Regions from separate parts of the Vibrio diazotrophicus genome, predicted to be linked through region 2. Evidence: predicted binding sites of a transcription regulator. Region 2 holds the regulator's gene; the other holds the start of a gene.
What was found. Region 2 encodes CRP, which controls carbon source genes, mostly activating them, when cyclic AMP is high. Its sites were predicted from a motif close to TGTGANNNNNNTCACA; they were not measured.
Positions count from the first base shown of each region.

Region 1: the regulator CRP is predicted to act here: its motif matches at 4,597-4,612, upstream of nagE (N-acetylglucosamine-specific PTS transporter subunit IIBC).

Region 1 is NZ_CP151842.1:910,648-918,722, forward strand. Features, by position in the region: gene AAGA51_RS04175 (cation:proton antiporter family protein) at 205-1,791, opposite strand; gene nagC (DNA-binding transcriptional regulator NagC) at 1,893-3,107, opposite strand; gene nagA (N-acetylglucosamine-6-phosphate deacetylase) at 3,110-4,246, opposite strand; gene nagE (N-acetylglucosamine-specific PTS transporter subunit IIBC) at 4,728-6,302, shown strand; gene glnS (glutamine--tRNA ligase) at 6,541-8,075, shown strand, end outside.
Region 2 is NZ_CP151842.1:285,432-293,506, forward strand. Features, by position in the region: gene astD (succinylglutamate-semialdehyde dehydrogenase) at 1-629, shown strand, start outside; gene AAGA51_RS01290 (DUF1338 domain-containing protein) at 780-1,583, shown strand; gene crp (cAMP-activated global transcriptional regulator CRP) at 1,686-2,318, opposite strand; gene AAGA51_RS01300 (phosphoribulokinase) at 2,559-3,428, opposite strand; gene AAGA51_RS01305 (YheU family protein) at 3,524-3,733, opposite strand; gene AAGA51_RS01310 (hydrolase) at 3,827-4,807, opposite strand; gene AAGA51_RS01315 (TIGR02444 family protein) at 4,927-5,397, opposite strand; gene AAGA51_RS01320 (ABC transporter ATP-binding protein) at 5,394-7,316, opposite strand; gene kefG (glutathione-regulated potassium-efflux system ancillary protein KefG) at 7,592-8,075, shown strand, end outside.

The DNA.
Region 1 (8,075 bases), 630 kb from region 2:
CAGATGACTCCAATTTGCCATTTTGATTAAAAAAAACAACCCATGATTGGTAAATAGTTTAAATAAACTTGCTATGAGTGAATTTAATTTATCAAAAGGTTTGTTTTGGTGGATGGGGTTTAAATAATGATGAAAAAAACACCGCTTGGAATAAAAAAAGAGCACTTGGTGCTCTTTTTCTTTAAGTGGATGAATGGATTAAGGCTAGTGTTTTACAAATTCAGGCTTCAGTTGTTCACAGACATGGCGAGCAAAACCAGAGCCGGCTTCTCGATAGATGTTAAATGCTGCGTGCGCGCCTTTTTCGAGAAGGTTATCTAACTGATCTGGATATTCTGCAATAGCTGCAATTTGTCCGTTGAATGAGCGCTTTTTCAACTGCTCTAGAGCGATCTGGTTCGCCTGATGGTGTGGCATTGCTAACAGCACCATTTTAACGTTACCAGTATCTAGTATCCTTTCCCAAAAGTCGGGGTCGGTGGCATCTCCAGAGATCACGTTTCGACCTTCGTTTCTGTGCTCCTGAGCCGTATCTTCTCTTAGCTCAACGCCTAAACAGATATTGCCATAGCGTGAATGGAACTCATCGTAAGCACCAGTGCCGATACGTCCCATTCCAAGAATGATCAGTTGAGAGCTGCCCGGATTGATAAACCTATCTCTGATATTTATTCGTTCGGCGGTTTGCTCTTTTAACCAATGAGCTGAGTAATGGTAGATCTCGTGTCCTTTACGCACAATTGGAGCAGTGACTATAAAGGATAGGGGAACCGAAATGGCTAAGGCGACAAGTATGTCCCCTGATAACCAGCCCATTTTAAATGCCAGTCCTCCAACGATCAGGCCAAACTCACTGAAGTTGAACAGAGAAATGGTTGCGAGCAATGACGTACGGACACGGAAGCGGAACTTGTTTAACACTAAGAAGTACAACACGCCTTTGAGAGGAAGCAACAGGAGTAATAATAGTGAGAGTAAGAAGCCTGTGACAGTCGGTTGTTCTGATAAACCAATGTTCAAGAAGAAGCAGACCAAGAACAACTCTTTCATATTAAACAGTGATTTTGAGAGCTCTGAAGCCTTATTGTGTCCTGCTAACATCATGCCTAAAATGAGGGCGCCTAAATCCGGCTTCATGCCAACGAACTCAAATAAGCCTGCCCCCACAACTAAAGCAAAGAAAATCCCCGCCAAAACGAGCATTTCACCATGTCCAACCCAATCAAGTACTTTGAAAAACAAAGGACGTATCAATGGGAGCAGGAAAAGAGCAAGTGCATACCACTCTGGAATTTTACCTGTTGAAACCGTTAAGAAAATGACGGCAAAGATATCTTGCATAACAAGAATACCGATGGCGATGGTGCCATAGGTAGCATTCATTTCTCCCTTTTCTTGAAGAGATTTTACGGCAAAAACGGTACTTGAAAAGGAGAGTGCAAAACCAAGTAAAATAATGCTTGAGATTGAAACGAGTGCGAGACTGTCTAATCCTAGGTATTTGAAACCAATAAGAACAATACTAAATACTGCTGTTGATAATAGATTATGTATCGTTGCCCCTGCCCAGATTTCTTTTGCCAGCAGTGTTTTGATATCCAGCTTCAAACCGATAGTAAACAACAGTAGCGTAACCCCGAGGTCGGCCAAAACGGAGATAGTCTCGTTTGATTCAAAGCCAAAAGCGTGTAACGCAAAGCCGGCGATAAGAAAGCCCACAAGGGGAGGGAGATTGCACTTTAGCGCAATAAAACCAGCGATAAATGCTGTTGTAATTAGAATAATTTCCATTGGTAATATTTGCTTCCCAGAAATAAAAAGGCTGTGTCTAATTAATAGACGCAGCCTCGTATTATAGGGTAATCAGTTGCTTATACCAATGTGGATAAGTCTTAATCTTCCAGAAGTTTTTGTAACAATACACCATTCAGCATTGCTCGCTTGATCATTGCAAAGGCGCTTAATGTTGGTTGTTTATCTAACAGTGAAGCTTCAATGGGTAAGTTAGTATGGAACGATTTGAGAGACTGATTCTCTACATTTCGTTGAATTGCTGGGAACAGAGTGTCTTTTGCTTCTGTAATCGCGCCAGCAATAATGATTTTTTGCGGGTTAAACAAGTTAATGGTAATCGCAATCGCTTTACCTAATTGATTCCCGACACGCACTAAAGCTTGTTGCGAAAGTTCATCGCCGTTATTGGCGTGCTCACATATGTCATGAATCGTAATACCATCGACTTTCGATAGGCTTGATTCATAACCTTGAGATATGAGTTTATTCACGCGATTGACGATCGCAGGGTTTGCTGCAACGGTTTCTAAGCAACCAAAATTGCCACATTGACATTGGTCACCCAATGGATCGATTTGTATATGGCCAATTTCACCCACGTTGCGATTGAAGCCTAAGAATACTTGTCCATTGACTATGATGCCCGCACCTGTACCTCGGTGAACACTGACCAATATTGAATCCTGACAATCCTGACTGACACCAAAATAGTGTTCAGCCAATGCCATTCCTCTAACATCGTTACCAACAAAACATTCTACGTGGAAATTGTCTTTGATGATTTCACCGAGCGGTAAAGCATCAATTTTGACATTTGGCATATATTCAACAACACCAGTTTCTGGGTTAACCAAACCTGGTAAAGCGATACCAATCGCGATGAGCTGGTTAATAGAAGAGGTATGTTGATTAGTGAAATCTTTAAGATATTTGAGAAGGCCATCCACCAACTCAGTCTGACTGGTATAGAGAAACTCTTGAAAATCCGAAGCGATCTCTTTCGCTCCCAAGTCAAATAGACTGAACTGAATGTAGTCGCGTCCTAGGCGTACTGCAATAGAGTGAAACGGAGCCACTTCAGTGGTCAAAGATATTGCTCTTCGACCTCCTGTGGAAGCTTGTTGGGCGACCTCTTTGATAAGGCCGCGCTCTAGAAGTTGGCGGGTTATTTTTGTCACACTTGCTGGAGCAAGCTGACTCACATCGGCAACCTGGATTCGAGAAATAGGACCTTGCTGGTCTATTAAACGATATACTGCAGCGCTGTTCAGCTGCTTGACTAAATCTACGTTACCTATTTGTCCGCCATTCATTATTACTTATGCTCGTATTGTCCGTTAACCACAGTCGCTTTTACATTGAAGTCACGGTCAAAAACAGTCAGGTTGGCAATCATGCCGTTCTTAATACGACCCAATTTATGGTCAACCCCAATTGCTTTTGCTGGATACAAAGTAGCCATTCTCAGTGCTTCATCTAAAGCGATGCCGACATGCTCAACCGTATTTTGAACTGCTTCAATCATTGTAAGGGCTGAGCCACCAAGTGTGCCGTTTTCATCGATACACTTGCCATCTCGGTAATATACTTTCTTACCGACAAAAATAAAGTAATCCATCTCCGCGCCTGCAGGAGCTGTGGCATCTGTCACTAATACGAGCTTTTCGCCCTTGATTTTATGCGCGATACGGATGTTTGCGTAATCCACGTGGAAACCATCAGCAATAATACCGGCATAGACTTCTGGTGTGTCAAAGATAGCACCAACAACACCAGGCTCACGGCCTTGCATTGGTGTCATTGCATTAAACAAATGCGTTGCGAAAGTAATACCTGCTTCAAAACCTTTACGAGCTTCTTGATAGGTGGCGTTTGTGTGACCAATTGATACCACAATGCCTGCTTGCGCCAGTTTTTCAATATGTTGAGGATTATTGTTTTCTGGCGCCAACGTTACTTTAGTAATGACATCACTGTTCTGACACATGAAATCGATCATTGCTTCATCCGATTCACGAATAAAGTCAACGCTATGAATACCTTTTCTTTCGATATTCAAATAAGGTCCTTCTAGGTGAAGACCTAAAGAATGGTGGCTGTACTTTTGGCGGTAGTCACGCTCTGCCGCGATAGCTTGACGCATGTTTTCATCAGAGGATGTGATGAGAGTGGGTAAGAAGCTTGTACAGCCTGATTTAAGGTTAGCTTGGTGCATCGTATGGATTGTATCTGCCGTTATTTCATCGTTGAACATAACGCCACCACAGCCATTGAGTTGTAAGTCAATAAAACCCGGGCTTAGGTTTGCACCATTGAGATCTTTGCGCTCTATGTCACTCGGAAGATTTTCTTCAGGGATAATAGCGTGAATTGTATCAGCATTAATGACAACAGCATGGCCAGTTAGTACATCGCTGCCTGTGTATACTTTACAGTTAGTTAGTGCGTACATAATTAACGAATCCTCGTCGATAGACATTCTATAATTTTAGGAGCGATAAGCTGATATGGTCTCTAAAGAGTATGGTACGAACGGGACTCTTTGCTAACTTTTATCAAATCGCGAAATATCTTTGTGCTCAGCGGTCACTCAAATGGTGCTTCAAGCTGATTATTCGGTACTATTTTTGTTCTGGTTTTGTCACCGGAAAATAGGTTTATTAGCAGCTACAATCTCTTTTGCTATAAGACATTACATCACTTATTTATTAGCCGAATAGTACCGTTAAATTCATGTTTTTTTATATTGTAAAATAAGTTTTATGATCTCGCTAGCAAAAACCTCGAATTATGCTGCTCTGAGGTGATTACGGTCACAATTGATGAGCTTTTAATTTGCGGAGCAAAATTATTGTCATACACTGATTATGACTAAATTGGGCGACTAAAATAAGTTTGCCGATATTTATAAAATCCTATAGGGGGAACTTACGGTGAATATTCTTGGATATGCGCAAAAGTTAGGTAAAGCATTGATGCTACCTATCGCAACGCTACCTGTTGCAGCGATCTTATTACGTCTAGGTCAGGGCGACCTACTAGACATTCCATTTATGGCAGAAGCTGGTGGTGCGATTTTTGGGCAACTACCTCTTCTATTCGGCCTTGGTATCGCAATCGGTCTTTCTAAAGACGGTTCTGGTGCTGCTGGTCTAGCTGGTGCAGTTGCATACTTCGTACTGACAGCAACAGCAAAAACAATTGATCCTTCAATTAACATGTCGTTCTTCGGCGGTATTTTTGCAGGTATCATCGCGGGTCACGCTTATAACGCTTTTCACGCTACTCGTCTTCCAGAATGGTTAGCGTTCTTCTCTGGTAAGCGTCTTGTACCTATTATGGCAGGTCTGTTTGCACTGGTTGCAGGTGCAATCTCTGGTGTTGTATGGCCAAGCATCCAAGGTGGTCTTGATACTCTAGCTCACGCAGTATCAACTTCTGGTTCAGTAGGTCAGTTTGTTTACGGTACTCTTAACCGTGCTCTAATTCCTGTTGGTTTGCACCACGTGCTTAACTCATACTTCTGGTTCGGTATGGGTACGTGTCAAGAAATCGTTGTAACGGGTGCGCAAGCGGCTGGTCAAGCACTACCTGCATTACAAAAATTATGTGTAGATCCATCTATTGCTAAAGCTCTAGTGGTTGGTCAAGAGCACACATTTAACTTCCAAAATGCAGTGAATCCTGAGATCACAGCTGTTGTTAAAGAAGTGACTGAAACAATGAAATCTGGCGACCTACACCGTTTCTTCGGTGGCGATAAGAGCGCTGGTGTATTCATGAATGGCTTCTTCCCAATCATGATGTTCGGTCTACCTGGTGCAGCTTTAGCTATGTACTTTGCAGCACCTGTAGAGAAACGTCATCAAGTTGGTGGTGCATTGTTCTCTGTAGCATTCTGTTCATTCCTAACAGGTATCACAGAACCTCTAGAGTTCATGTTTGTGTTCCTAGCACCAGCACTATATGCAATGCACGCAGTGTTTACTGGTCTAGCTCTAGTTGTTGCTAACATGTTTGGTACGCTACACGGCTTTGGTTTCTCTGCTGGTCTAATCGACTTCGCACTAAACTGGGGTCTAGCAACTAAACCTGTAACTCTACTTATCATTGGTCTAGCGTTCTTCGCTCTATACTTCTTCACATTCACATTCGCAATCCGTACTTTCAACTTGAAGTCACCAGGTCGTGAAGATGATGATGAAGCTGTTGCAGCACCTTCTAGCTCAAGTGGAGACAAGAGTGATCTAGCGCGCCAATACCTAAAAGCTCTAGGTGGTCACGAAAACCTAACCACTATCGATGCTTGTATTACACGTCTACGTCTAACACTGAAAGATCGTTCAGTAGCTGACGAAGCTGTATTGAAGAAACTAGGTGCTAAAGGTGTGGTTAAGCTTGGCGAAAACAACCTTCAAGTTATCCTAGGTCCACTAGCGGAAATCGTTGCGGGCGAAATGAAAGCAATCAGCGCGACTGAAGATCTATCTGGCGTGAAACTGCCATAATAGATAAAATTCTTTAGCTGAAATGAAAGCCTTCGCTATATGCGGAGGCTTTTTGCTTTGTAAGACGTTGGCTACAGAACAAGCGAAGTAAATATTATTTCCTAATAAATCCGCAGTTTTTATTGTGAAAATGCCCAGAATTGTGGATCATTGAACGCAATATTTCTGTGGATTGCGGCTAATTTGGCCCAGACAGGAAAACTTTCTGCCAGTATTAAATTATTTTGAGGTGCTATAGATGAGTGAAGCTGAGGCTCGTCCATCGAACTTCATTCGCCAAATCATAGATAAAGATTTAGCGGATGGTAAACACACTAGCGTGCATACTCGTTTCCCGCCAGAGCCTAATGGTTATCTGCATATCGGTCACGCGAAGTCGATTTGTTTGAACTTTGGTATCGCTCAAGACTATCAGGGCCAGTGTAACTTACGTTTTGATGACACAAACCCAGAGAAAGAAAACATCGAATACGTAGAATCAATTAAGAAAGATGTAAGTTGGCTGGGCTTTGAGTGGTCTGGTGATATCTGCTATTCATCTGACTATTTTGACAAGCTGTACGAATATGCGCTGGAGCTTATCAATAAAGGTTTGGCTTATGTTGAAGAGCTGACTCCAGAGCAGATCCGCGAATACCGAGGAACTTTAACCACTCCAGGTAAACACAGCCCTTATCGTGATCGCAGTGTTGAAGAAAACTTGGCTCTATTTGAAAAAATGAGAACAGGTGGCTTCAAAGAAGGTGAAGCATGTCTGCGTGCTAAAATCGATATGGCTTCGTCATTCATCGTAATGCGCGATCCAGTTATCTATCGTGTTCGTTTTGCTGAGCATCATCAGACGGGTGACAAGTGGTGTATTTACCCAATGTACGACTTTACACACTGTATCTCGGATGCATTGGAAGGTATTACGCACTCTATCTGTACTTTGGAATTCCAAGATAACCGCCGTCTGTACGACTGGGTGCTGGATAACATCACTATTGATTGCCATCCTCGTCAGTATGAGTTCAGCCGCCTGAATCTAGAATACACAGTAATGTCTAAGCGTAAGCTAAACCAACTTGTGACTGAGAAATTGGTTGATGGTTGGGATGATCCTCGTATGCCTACCATTTCTGGTTTACGTCGTCGTGGCTTTACGGCTGCTTCTATCCGTGAATTCTGTAAGCGTATCGGCGTTACTAAGCAAGACAACATGATTGAGTTCAGTTCACTTGAATCATGTATTCGTGACGATCTAAACACTAATGCACCACGAGCAATGGCTGTATTGGACCCAGTGAAGGTTGTTATCGAAAACTTCGATGCAGAGAGTGTTGAAGTTCTGAATCTTGCTAACCATCCAAACAATCCTGATATGGGGTCTCGTGATGTACCATTTACCCGCGAAATCTGGATTGAGCGTGAAGACTTCCGCGAAGAAGGTAACAAGAAATACAAGCGTTTGGTGTTAGGTAAAGAAGTTCGTCTACGCGGTGCGTATGTCATTAAGGCAGAGCGTGTAGAGAAAGACCAAGATGGCAACATCACAACGATATACTGTACTTACGATCCAGCGACTCTGGGTAAAAACCCAGAAGATGGTCGTAAAGTGAAGGGGGTTATCCATTGGGTGTCTGCAGATAAAGGTTTACCTGCTGAATTCCGCCTTTACGATCGCCTATTTACTGTGCCTAACCCAGCTGCAGCTGATGATTTCGCTGCAACGATTAACCCAGAGTCACTGGTTAAGGTGAATGGTTTCGTTGAACCTAGCCTTGCGACAGC
Region 2 (8,075 bases):
GTTGTACTTGTGCACGTCGTCTGTATGTTCCTGTTGGTGCGAAAGGCGATGAACTGGTTGCTCGCTTAGTAGAAGCGACGAAGAAGCTGCGTATGGATCAGCCATTTGCTGAGCCAGCACCATTTATGGGGCCTCAAATCTCTAAAGCGGCGGCGGACTTCATTCTTAATGCCCAAGCCAACCTACAATCTCTAGGTGGTAAGAGCCTTGTTGAAGCGCAAAGCAAAGGTGCTGCGTTCGTATCACCGGGTATCATTGATGTTACGCCAATCGCGCAACTGCCTGACGAAGAATACTTCGGCCCACTACTGCAATTGGTTCGCTACGAAACTCTAGAGCAAGCGGTTGAGCTGGCTAACGATACTCGCTTTGGTCTGTCTGCTGGCTTAGTTACAACAGAAGATACGGAGTGGGAATACTTTGTTGACCATATTCGTGCAGGTATCGTGAACCGCAACCGTCAGCTAACGGGTGCGAGTGGTGATGCTCCATTTGGTGGTCCGGGTGCTTCGGGTAACTTACGTCCAAGTGCATTCTACGCTGCGGACTACTGTGCTTACCCAATGGCGTCAATGGAAGGTTCTGCAACCGAGCTTCCTGCGACACTAAGCCCAGGTGTAGAGCTATAACAAAGTTATTCAGGCTTCATCGAAAGGTGAAGCCTGTTTGTTTAAACCTGAAAACTAATAACAACTTAAATCTATAAAAGAATAGTAACCGGCTTTAGTTAGCCTCTTTTCCAATCCAATACGTCGTGTTCATGAAGCCAAGGAGGCACTATGACGCCAGAAGTTCTGTTTCAATCATTGTGGAATGATTACATCACTCGCCTTTGTCCTTCCGCAGATAAAGTTCATAGCTTGTTAGAAGAAGATGAAGCGCTAATCAATGACCATATTGCACTACGTACTTTCAATGTTGCTCCTCTTGGTCTAGAAACGTTAGCAAAACCTTTCTTAGCCCTCGGCTACAAAGATTGTGGTGACTATGTTTTTGAAAGCAAAAAACTGGTCGCAAAACACTATGAGCATCCTGATCCGCTTCAGCCAAAAGTATTCATCAGTGAACTGAAAGTTGAAGAGTGTTCACCACAGCTTCAAGAGATTGTTGCTAAGTTGGTTGAGCAAGTAGATGCAACTAAACTTGAAGGTGATGCATTCCTTTATGGTGGTCGTTTGTGGGATATCAGTTTTGCAGATTACCAGTTGCTGGCAGAAGAAAGCGAGTACGCTTCTTGGTTGGCGGCGCATGGTTATGGGGCTAACCACTTTACGGTTAACGTAAACCAGCTCAAGGCATTTACAGAAGTAAAACAAGTGAATGACCATTTGCGTGGCGCAGGTTTTACTATCAATGAATCGGGCGGTGAAGTGAAAGGAACGCCAGAAGTATTGCTTGAGCAGTCTTCAACCATGGCAGATAAAGTTCCAGTAACATTTAGTGATGGCACTGAAACGGTTCCTGGTGGCTTCTATGAGTTTGCAAAGCGTTATCCAATGGCAAACGGAGAGCTATATACAGGATTTGTAGCTGCATCTGCAGATAAGATTTTTGAAAGTACCGATAGTAAATCTCTTGCCTAGTTAAGAGTGATCACTTACCGAGCTTTATGTGTTAGCGAATAGAGCAGAAAAAAGAAAAGCCACCAGAAGGTGGCTTTTGAATTTTTGTAATAGCGTTAGCTATTAACGAGTTCCGTACACAACGATAGTCTTACCGTGAGCTGAAATTAGATTCTGCTCTTCAAGCATCTTCAGAATACGACCTACTGTCTCACGAGAACAGCCAACGATTTGACCGATTTCTTGACGAGTGATCTTGATCTGCATGCCGTCTGGGTGAGTCATTGCGTCAGGCTGTTTCGCTAGGTTAAGAAGCGTTTGTGCAATGCGGCCTGTTACGTCTAGGAACGCAAGGTCACCAACTTTCTGGCTTGTTACTTGTAGACGACGAGCCATCTGACCAGAAAGACGCATTAAAATATCTGGGTTAACTTGGATAAGCTGACGGAACTTCTTAAATGAAATTTCAGCAACTTCACATGGAGATTTAGCTCGAACCCATGCTGTACGCTCTTGACCTTCTTCAAACAAGCCAAGTTCACCGATGAAGTCACCTTGGTTTAGGTAAGAAAGGATCATTTCCTTTCCTTCTTCATCTTTAATCAGTACCGCAACAGAACCTTTAACAATGTAGTACAAAGTTTCTGCTTTCTCGCCCGCGTGAATCAGCGTGCTTTTTGAAGGGTACTTATGAATGTGACAATGTGAAAGAAACCACTCTAATGTTGGGTCGGTTTGAGGTTTACCTAGAACCATAATATCTCACTTCCTCTGCAGGGTACGCTTGCTGCTATCCATATTTAGCAAAGCTTAAAATAGATTTACTAGAATAAGAGGACTTTATGGTCGCTGCAAGCTATCTTGTGTTTCGGTTAAGAATAGTATCCTTTTTCAGCGACATTTTCTTGATTTTAATCGTGTCCCTACCTTGATTTTTTACGCAAAAATGTGCACATGGTCACGGTATGGAAACTAAACGCAAAAAGCTTGTTTCGATTAGCCGATTTTCCCCGTTTCAATGAGTTGCTGTAGGATTGGTCTTACAATCAATTCCATGGCAAAACTCATTTTTCCTCCCGGAACCACAATGGTGTTGTGGCGAGACATAAAGGAGCCGTCGATCATTGCCAGTAAGTATGGGAAGTCGACATTTTTAATTCCACGTAGGCGAATGACTACAAAACTTTCGTCCAGACTAGGAATGCCTTTGGCATTCAGTGGGTTGGATGTATCTACGGTCGGCACCCGTTGAAAGTTAATATGCGTGCGCGAAAATTGTGGTGTGATGTAGTTGAGATAGTCATCCATTGAGCGAACTATCGAATCCATCACGGCTTCGCGCGAGTGCCCCCGGTCACGGGTGTCACGGACATACTTTTGAATCCACTCAAGGTTAACAATCGGTACCATGCCAATCAGGAAATCGACATGCTGCGCCACATTAACCTCACCGTCTACTACACCACCGTGTAGCCCTTCATAGAAGAGTACGTCTGTACTAGCTGGAAGCTCTTGCCATGGAGTGAATGTTCCGGGCATTTGGTTATAAGGCACGGCCTCATCAAAGGTGTGCAGATAGCGTCGGATTTGGCCTGTTCCTGCTTTACCGTATTGACGGAAAAACTCGCTCAAAGCACCAAAGTCGTTGGCTTCTGGGCCGAAGTAGCTGATATGACGACCCTGTTCGCGGGCTTTACGGATTTCAATATCCATTTCTGGACGAGTGAAACGGTGAAAACTATCACCTTCAACCCAAGCGGGTTTAACACTCATCATGTTGAACATTTTACGGAATGCTTCTGACGTTGTAGTAGTGCCTGCACCTGATGAACCAGTTACGGCAATAATTGGGTGTTTTGCTGACATGACTAACCTTGTCCAAAAATCCTATAATAAGGCGTTGAAATCTGTTCATCGCCCGAGTTGAAGCCACTATAACATGGAATTTCAATTATCACTGATTATCGATTATTAACTTTGATATCAATACTTTCGTGTAATTCTGAATAGACAATCACCGCATCGCCGCTCCTTAGTAATGCTTTGATTTGGTCGATCTTATGCTCCAGAGAAACTTCAACTTCGCCATAATCTGTGCCTTCTCTGAGCACAAATTCGCTGATGAGGTTTTCTAATGTTTCTGGTGCAATATCTTGCCAAGGTACAATCATAACTTGCTCGTAATTCTTCTTAATGTTGTTTCGTCAATATAACGCACGTCAGCCTATTAATGGAGGGGCGAATTTTTTATTGCTGACGAATATTTAATCCTGAGCGTCTTTCAAACTTTCATAATAAGCAGGCAATGCTTTTTCCAGCCAAAATTCAGGCTTTAGGATGCTTCCGGATACAAAGCCAACGTGCCCGCCTTGCTCAAACAAGCGATAGTCGATGTTGTCAGGTAGGATGAATTTGGGAATCACAGATTCATTCATAAATGGATCGTCTTTAGCATGAATGATCTGAGTGGGTACTTTAATTTGCTGTAGTTTGTTAATACCAGAGCATTTCTCGTAGTAGTCTTGCGAATCTTTAAACCCATGTAGGGGCGCTGTGATTAAGTCATCGAAATCACTGAGGTGAGTGACGCGTTTAATGCTCTGATAGGAAAGCCCTAGTTCACCTTTGAGCAGATGATGCTTTTTCATTGCACTGTTTTTCAGTGATGAGACCAGATAACGGCGATAGATTTTTGAAAAACCGTGTTCAATCCGTTGAGCACAGGCAGCTAAATCTAAAGGGGCGGAAACTACGGTCGCAGCTGTGACTATCGGATCTTCATTGTAATCGGCCAAGTAGTTCACCAGCATGTTGCCTCCAAGAGAAATACCAGTAGCGACGATAGTGCGATTCGGAAACTGTTCTCTCAAATATTCCAGAACTAAACGGGCATCTTCCACCTCACCGGAATGGTATGCGCGAGCCAAATTATTCGGCTTACCGCTACAACCGCGGAAGTGCATCATGACCGATAACCAGCCATCTTTGGCAAAGGCTTGCATTAAGCCATTGGCATAAGGGCTATAGAAGCAGCCTTCCAGACCATGAAATAGGATGAAAATGGGCTTTTTCGCTGCGCTTTCACTATGTGCATCTTCACTCCACGCTAAGTCGAGGAAATCGCCGTCAGGTGTATCGAGCGTTTGCCAGACTGGTTCAAACAGCGCTTTCTTACGAATAAAGCGCGGGACTAATGTCTGTAAATGTGGGTTCTTCAAGCCTGTAGCGGCAACAAATTGGGTCATCGGCTAACCATCAAATTAATTCAATTATTTTTGCCTATTTAATGATGCAGTTTTGGTGACTGCAACTTTAAGTGGTCTGTTTATATTGAGTATATACCCAATTAAATAAGCGGGAAGATTCAGTTCTTGGGTACAGGTTTGGCAAACTGTTTAGCGAGGTTTTCGGCACCGAGTTGTCGGCAGTAACGTTGGGTAAGAGGTGTGTCTTCATTATTCATCAAAGTCAGACTATTGATGCAGTCCACTAAGTCAGACTGTTGCTGCTTTTCCAACTGCAATTCGAATTGCAGTGCTTCGCGATATTGGGTGTCCGGCAGAGTGGCTTTTAATTTACGGCGTAACTCTCGGTAGCTATGTAGTAGCGTTTCCGAGCGTCCGATACAGTCAATAACCGTTTGCCAATCTTGCTCATGAAACGCTACTTGCTGCTCATCAAGCCATTTGAGCAGCAAGAGCAAATTTACGTTGCCGTTATAGTGGTTTTGCAGGTGTAAGCACGCCTCTTTGACTTCTCGAACGCTGTAGTACTGCAAGCTGAATTGCCATAGTCGTTCCAACGTGAGTGAAATTCTGACGTGCTCTTGGGTCATTGACTGTTGAACTCCTGTTCCATTTCTTCCAGCGTCTCTTGCTCGCTCATCCACTCCATTTCGATCTCTTCGAGTTCGGATTTCGCCTGAGCTTGTGTAGCGAGAACTTGGTTAAGTTTAGCTTTGTTTTCTGCATCATACAGTGAGGACTCCGATAATTGTTGTTCAGAGTCCGCGACAATTTCGTTCAACTTATCCATTTTCGCTTCGAGTTGTGTCAGCTTTTTGCGAATTGGCGCAGTCAGCTTGCGAAGTTCTGCTTCACGACGTTTTTGATCTTTCTTCGCTGCAGCGCTGTTAGCATTGTCTTTTGGTGCAGCTTGAGCTTGTTGTTCTTTGCGTTCTGCTTTTTGCTGATCCTGAAGCCATTTATAGTAATCTACTAAATCACCATCAAACGGTGCCACTTGGCGGTCATGAACCAGATACAAATCATCGGTTGTAGCGCGCAGTAGGTAGCGGTCGTGACTGACAATAACCATCGCACCTTCGAAGCTTTGCAGTGCAAGAGTCAGGGCTTGACGCATATCCAAATCAAGGTGGTTGGTTGGTTCATCAAGTAATAGCAGGTTTGGTTTTTGCCACACAATAAGAGCCAACACGAGGCGCGCTTTTTCACCGCCCGAGAACGGTCCAACTTTCTCTAGTGCTTTATCACCGTTGAAGCCGAAACTACCCAGATAGTTGCGCAGTTCTAATTCGTTTTTCTCAGGCGCGATTTGCATCATGTGTTGCAAAGGTGTCTCTTCTGGATGAAGCGTTTCAAGCTGATGCTGCGCGAAGTAACCAATTTTCACCCCTTGTGAGTAGGATAGGTCACCACCTTGCGGAGTCAGTTCATTGGATAACAGCTTAATTAGGGTTGATTTACCCGCACCGTTACGACCAAGCAGACCAATACGGCTGCCCGGAACGAGATTAAGACGAATCTTCTCTAGGATAAGGTTATCGTCGTATCCCGCACTCACGTCATCCATCATCAAGATTGGGTTTGGCAGTGCAGACGGTTCGCGAAACTCAAAACTGAATGGGTTATCAAACTGTGCTGGCAACACTTTTTCCATTCGTTCTAAAGCTTTAATCCGGCTTTGCGCCTGGCGAGCTTTAGACGCTTTGTAACGGAAGCGATCGATGTAGCTCTGCATGTGGCTCATCTGCTTTTGTTGCTTCTGATACATAGCTTGCTGTTGCAACATCTTTTGCGCGCGTTGATTTTCAAACGAAGAGTAGTTGCCCGTGTATTCATTCAGCTTCTGATTCTCAATGTGAATGATACGGTTGATGATCGGGTCTAAGAAATCTCGGTCGTGGGAAATCAGAATCAAAGTTCCCGGATAGCTTTGTAACCAGCGCTCTAACCACATCACGGCATCTAAATCTAAGTGGTTAGTTGGTTCATCGAGCAATAGCAAATCAGAGCGGCAAATCAGTGCTTGTGCAAGGTTAAGGCGCATACGCCAGCCACCTGAAAACTGAGTCAGGTTCCATGACATCTGTTCTTGGCTAAAGCCTAAACCGTCCAGTAGCTCTGAAGCGCGAGCTCGGATGCTGTAACCGCCAATAGTTTCGATTTTGCCATGCAGCTCAGCTACTAGTGTACCGTTGTCTGCAACTTCTGCGTCACTAAGCTGACGTTCTAAATCTCGGTATTCTCGGTCGCCATCGATAACGTATTCCAAAGCACTGCGTTCTAAAGCCAGCGTTTCTTGCGCTACCCAAGCCAGTTCCCACTGAGCAGGTTTACTGAATGAGCCAGCATCAATAGACAATTCGTCTTTCAAGAGGGCAAATAGGGTGGATTTACCACAACCGTTTTTACCCACTAGACCCACTTTGTCGCCTGGGTTGATGGTTGCTGATGCTTGGTCGAGCAGAGGTTTTCCGCCACGTAGTAGTTGGATGTCCGAGAAGATAATCATAAATTTGTTTTAGCTATTAATAGAGTTGCCGTTGAGATTTCGCCCAGAATAGTAGGGGCAACGAGGATAAATGTCGATCATTATGCAATTTACGTTATGATGCTTATGCCCTTCCTACTTGAAGGTGCAGCGGTGTTGGCTACGTTCGTTCACCCCAATTACATAGTTATCTATGCTCATGGGGACTCACTCACTTGCCGCCTAGCTGCAACTCCAACTAGTTTGGGGATAGCAACAGTTACCAATTTGATAACGTTACGGAGTGCCGTCAAGGAATGACACAAGATACGCCGTCTGCTTTACAAAAGCCTAAAGTATTAGTGATTTATGCTCACCCTGAGCCACATCACTCCATTGCAAACCAAGTGATGATTAAAAAGATCTCTTCACTTGAGCACGTCTCTATTCTTGATCTCTATGCCACATACCCAGACTTTTTCATCGATGTTCAAGCTGAGCGCCAGCGCTTGTTAGAGCATGATGTGATTGTGTTTCAGCACCCTTTGTATATGTATTCCTGTCCGGCGCTACTTAAGGAATGGATGGATAGAATACTGGCAAAAGGATTCGCCTTTGGTAACAGAAGTGCGCTGCGGGGTAAAGTCTGGCGTAGTGTCATCACCACCGGCGGTAACATCGATGCTTTTGGTGAGAAGGGTTATAACCGTTATCCGTTGAAAGACATTTTACAACCATTTGAACTGACGGCGGCATTGTGTCGTATGCAATGGATAGACCCTATGGTGCTGTATTGGTCGC